One region of the Streptomyces collinus genome, then DNA from elsewhere that is predicted to be linked to it. Evidence: riboswitches for the same ligand, from Rfam matches in the RefSeq annotation. Region 1 holds a riboswitch; the other holds the start of a gene.

Region 1 (2,193 bases):
GGGGGGACTACTGGTGAGCTGGGACGACGGGCCCGCGGCCGCTGGCGCGGCCCTCCGGCCAGTGTCTACTTCTGGCGCTTGTAGAACGGCAGCGCCACGACCTCGTACGGCTCGTGACTGCCCCGGATGTCCACGCCCACGCCGGCCGAGCCGGGCGTGGCGTGCGTGGCGTCGACGTACGCCATCGCGATCGGCTTGCCGAGGGTGGGGGAGGGGGCTCCGGAGGTGACCTCGCCGATCACCTCGCCGCCGGCGACGACCGCGTACCCGGCGCGCGGCACCCGGCGGCCCTCGGCGACCAGCCCGACCAGCACGCGCGGCGGGTTCTGCTCGGCGCGGGCGGCGGCCTCGCGCAGGGCCTCGCGGCCCACGAAGTCGCCCTCCTTCTCGAACTTCACGACCCGGCCGAGCCCGGCGTCGAAGGGCGTGAGGGAGGTCGACAGCTCGTGCCCGTACAGCGGCATGCCCGCTTCCAGGCGCAGCGTGTCGCGGCAGGACAGCCCGCACGGGACCAGGCCGACGCCCTCGCCGGCCTTGGTCAGGCCCTGCCACAGCTCGACGGCGTGCTCGGGCTTCACGAACAGTTCGAAGCCGTCCTCGCCGGTGTAACCGGTCCGGGCGATCAGGGCCGGGACGCCCGCGACGGTGCCGGGCAGCCCGGCGTAGTACTTCAGGCCGTCGAGGTCGGCGTCGGTCAGGGACTTCAGGATCCCGGGCGACTCCGGTCCCTGGACGGCGATCAGCGCGTAGGCGTCCCGGTCGTCGCGGACCTCGGCGTCGAAGCCGGCGGCGCGCTCGGTCAGCGCGTCCAGGACGACCTGGGCGTTGGAGGCGTTGGCGACCACCATGTACTCGGTCTCGCCAAGGCGGTAGACGATCAGGTCGTCCAGGATGCCGCCGTCGGGGCGGCAGATCATGGTGTAGCGGGCGCGGCCCGGCTTCACGCCGCCGATGTTGCCCACCAGGGCGAAGTCCAGCAGCGTGGCGGCCTGCGGGCCGGTGACGGTGATCTCACCCATGTGGGAGAGGTCGAAGAGGCCGGCCTTCGTGCGCACGGCGATGTGCTCGTCGCGCTCGGAGCCGTAGCGCAGGGGCATGTCCCAGCCGGCGAAGTCGGTCATCGTCGCACCGAGCGAACGATGCAGGGCATCGAGCGCGGTGTGACGGAGTTCTCCTGTACTGCTCACGGTCGGTCGTCTCCCAGGGCAATGACGGGCGAGGTCGTTCCTCCCCATCTGTCATCGGAACCTGAGAGGTTCGCCATGACCGCGCTGGTCCATGGCTTGCACCTTGGGTGGAGCCGGCCTGCCGGGGCAGGGGAGGGCCCGCTTTTCAGATGTGCCTCGCCCGCGCGGTAACGGGGCCTGAGAGATTCAAGGGAGGGACTTGCTCCTTCGGCGCCCCAGCGACAGCTGCTGCTGGGGACTCTCCCGCGCGGATTCAAACGGCCGGTATGCAGTTGGCGCGCACATCATTGCACGCATCCTTCCGGCGCGGCAGGGGGACCTTTCACAGGGAGTGCACGAGTCCCGCCCGCCGGACACGGCGACCTGTAGCAGCCCTGTTGCAGGACGAGAACGTAAATGAGAGGCCTGCGGCATTACCTTCTCTTTACACTCGGCGGGGATGGGACTCCGTACCTGGCCCCAGGGGAGGACGATCACGGTGAACAGGACCACCGCGTACGCGACGACGGGCATCGCGCTGCCCGAGCAGCCGGCCGTTCCGGCCCGGGCGGTCCGCGCCCCGGCGCCGGCACCGGTCGTCCGTGACCTGCGCGACCGCGCCGGCCGCAGCCCGCACGCGCTGCTGTTCGGCCCCCGCGACCTCGTCGTGGTCACGGGCCTGCCCGGCAGCGGCAAGTCCACGCTGATGCGGCGCACCGTGCCGGGCCGGCGCATCGACTCCCAGGACACCCGGGACCGCTGGGCCCGCCGCATGCCGCGCGCCCTGCCCTACGCGCTCTACCGCCCGCTCGTCCGCCTCGCCCACTACGCCGGGCTGCGCCGCGCCCTGCGCACCGGCGAGGGCGTCGTCGTGCACGACTGCGGCACCCAGGCCTGGGTCCGCCGCTGGCTGGCCCGCGAGGCCCGCCGCCGGGGCGGCACGCTCCACCTGCTCCTCCTCGACGTCCCCGCCGAGCAGGCCCTGGCCGGCCAGCGCGACCGGGGCCGCGGCGTCTCGCGCTACGCG
Region 2 (2,193 bases), 4.8 Mb from region 1:
CCGCCGTTCGCGAGTCCGGCGGCGAGGACGGTGGCGTACCGGTGGGTGCGCCGCGCGATGCCCTTCAGGCCCTCCGGACCGTGGTAGACGGCGTACATGCCGGCCATGACGGCGAGCAGCACCTGCGCGGTGCAGATGTTGCTGGTGGCCTTCTCACGGCGGATGTGCTGCTCACGCGTCTGCAGCGCCAGCCGGTAGGCCTTGTTGCCGTCGGCGTCCACGGACACGCCGACGAGCCGCCCGGGCAGGCTGCGCGCCATCTTGTCCTGGACTGCCATGTAGCCGGCGTGCGGTCCGCCGAAGCCCATGGGGACGCCGAAGCGCTGCGTCGTGCCGACGGCGATGTCCGCCCCGAGCTCACCGGGCGACTTCAGCAGCGTCAGCGCCAGCAGGTCGGCGGCGACGGTGACGAGCGCCCCGAGCTCGTGCGCCCGGTCGATGACCGGCTTGATGTCCCGCACGGCACCGGAGGCGCCCGGGTACTGGAGCAGCACGCCGTTGATGTCGCGCTCGGCGATGTCGGCGGGGATGCCCTCGCTCAGGTCGGCGACGACGACCTCGACTCCGGCCGGCTCGGCGCGGGTCTGGATCACGGCGACGGTCTGCGGCAGCGTGTCCGCGTCGACCAGGAACAGGCCCTTCTTGTTCTTGCCCAGGCGCCGCGACAGCGCCATGGCCTCGGCGGCCGCGGTGCCCTCGTCGAGCAGGGAGGCGCCGGAGGTCGGCAGACCGGTCAGCTCGGCGACCATCGTCTGGAAGTTGAGCAGCGCCTCCAGCCGGCCCTGCGAGATCTCCGGCTGGTACGGCGTGTAGGCCGTGTACCAGGACGGGTTCTCCATGACGTTGCGCATGATGACGGGCGGCGTGAAGGTGCCGTAGTAGCCGAGGCCGATCATGGAGCCGAGGACCTCGTTGCGGTCGGCGAGGGAGCGCAGCTCGGCGATCACCTCGGCCTCGCTGCGGGCGCCCGGGAGGTCCAGTGCCTCGGTGCTCTTGATCACTGCCGGGACCGCGGCGGCCGTGAGCTCGTCGAGCGACCCGTAGCCGACGTGGGCGAGCATCTTGGCGCAGGCCTCGTGGTCGGGGCCGATGTGGCGCTGCTCGAAGGGGACTGCCTCTTCGAGCTCGGAGAGCGGAATGCGGTGGGCGGTCATTACGGAGGCCTCCTGGTCGACACGACCTGCGAGGGGCACCACGGCACGGGTACCCGGACGGCCTCCCCCTCTGTCATCTCAACCTGAGAGCTTCACCGGATCGCCCGAAGGCCTCCGGCTTTCACCGTCGGTGAGAGCGGACGCCGTCGACACCCGCCCTGCTTTCCAGAGTGACCTCGTCCGTGCGGTACGTGAGCCTGAGAGATTCCGGGGAGGATTTGCTCCTTCGGCGCCTCCGATGGTGTCTGGAGGACTCTCCCGCACGGGGTCAACAGCCGCTGCCAGCGTACCAGCGAGGTCAACGCACGAACCGTCGAGTGGCCGCATCCCCACTTGTACCGTTTTGTAGTGTTTACGGATGAGGTGCGACCAGCTGGAGGGCCCGTGCGAACCGATATCGATCCGCGCAACCTGATCGGCCGCAAGGCGTTCGACCGCAACGGGACCAGGATCGGCACCATCGACGAGGTCTACCTCGACGACGCCACCGGCGAGCCGGAGTGGGCGGCCATACGGACCGGTCTGTTCAGCAGGGACGCATTCGTCCCCCTGGAGCCCAGTGAACTGATCGAGGGCGCCCTGCACGTGCCCTTCGAACGCGCCCTGATCAAGGACGCCCCCGACTTCGGCGTCGGCCGTCACCTCTCCCCGGAGCAGGAACTGCAGCTCTACCACCACTACGGTCTCGACGTCGCCGCCCCGCCCCCGCTCCCGGACCACGACTTCGGCAAGCTGGCGGGCACCGACGAGACGGCCTGAGCCGCCGTCCCGGGCGCTTCGTCTCCCCCTTCGGTCCCTCGTAACACCAACGGCAGCGGATCGGCCGCCTCCAGATCCGGGTCGTCGACCCGGAAGGTCCGCACGCGCCCGGGCTCCGAGTCGGGCGTCTCGAACCGTACGGTGACCCGCCCGAGGCCGCTGCCCTGCACCCATCCGTGCCCGAACTCGGCGTGCCGCACGTCGTGCCCGGCGGGCCACCGCCGCTCGGCGAGCGACGGCTGCTCCTCGGCCGCCGCCACGGCGTGCTCCTCGACCGGGC

The links. Region 1 has a riboswitch for glycine ahead of gcvT (glycine cleavage system aminomethyltransferase GcvT). Riboswitches for the same ligand answer to the same signal wherever they lie in the genome.
Region 2: linked by a shared signal. The riboswitch ahead of gcvP (aminomethyl-transferring glycine dehydrogenase) and the one ahead of gcvT (glycine cleavage system aminomethyltransferase GcvT) in region 1 are both predicted to bind glycine.

Annotation. Positions count from the first base shown of each region.
Region 1 covers NZ_CP133771.1:6,160,866-6,163,058, forward strand. Annotated here, with positions in the region: gene gcvT (glycine cleavage system aminomethyltransferase GcvT) at 66-1,187, opposite strand; glycine riboswitch at 1,226-1,342, opposite strand; glycine riboswitch at 1,343-1,443, opposite strand; gene RFN52_RS28205 (AAA family ATPase) at 1,666-2,193, shown strand, end outside.
Region 2 covers NZ_CP133771.1:1,363,076-1,365,268, forward strand. Annotated here, with positions in the region: gene gcvP (aminomethyl-transferring glycine dehydrogenase) at 1-1,154, opposite strand, end outside; glycine riboswitch at 1,330-1,425, opposite strand; gene RFN52_RS06110 (PRC-barrel domain-containing protein) at 1,539-1,913, shown strand; gene RFN52_RS06115 (DNA polymerase IV) at 1,832-2,193, opposite strand, start outside.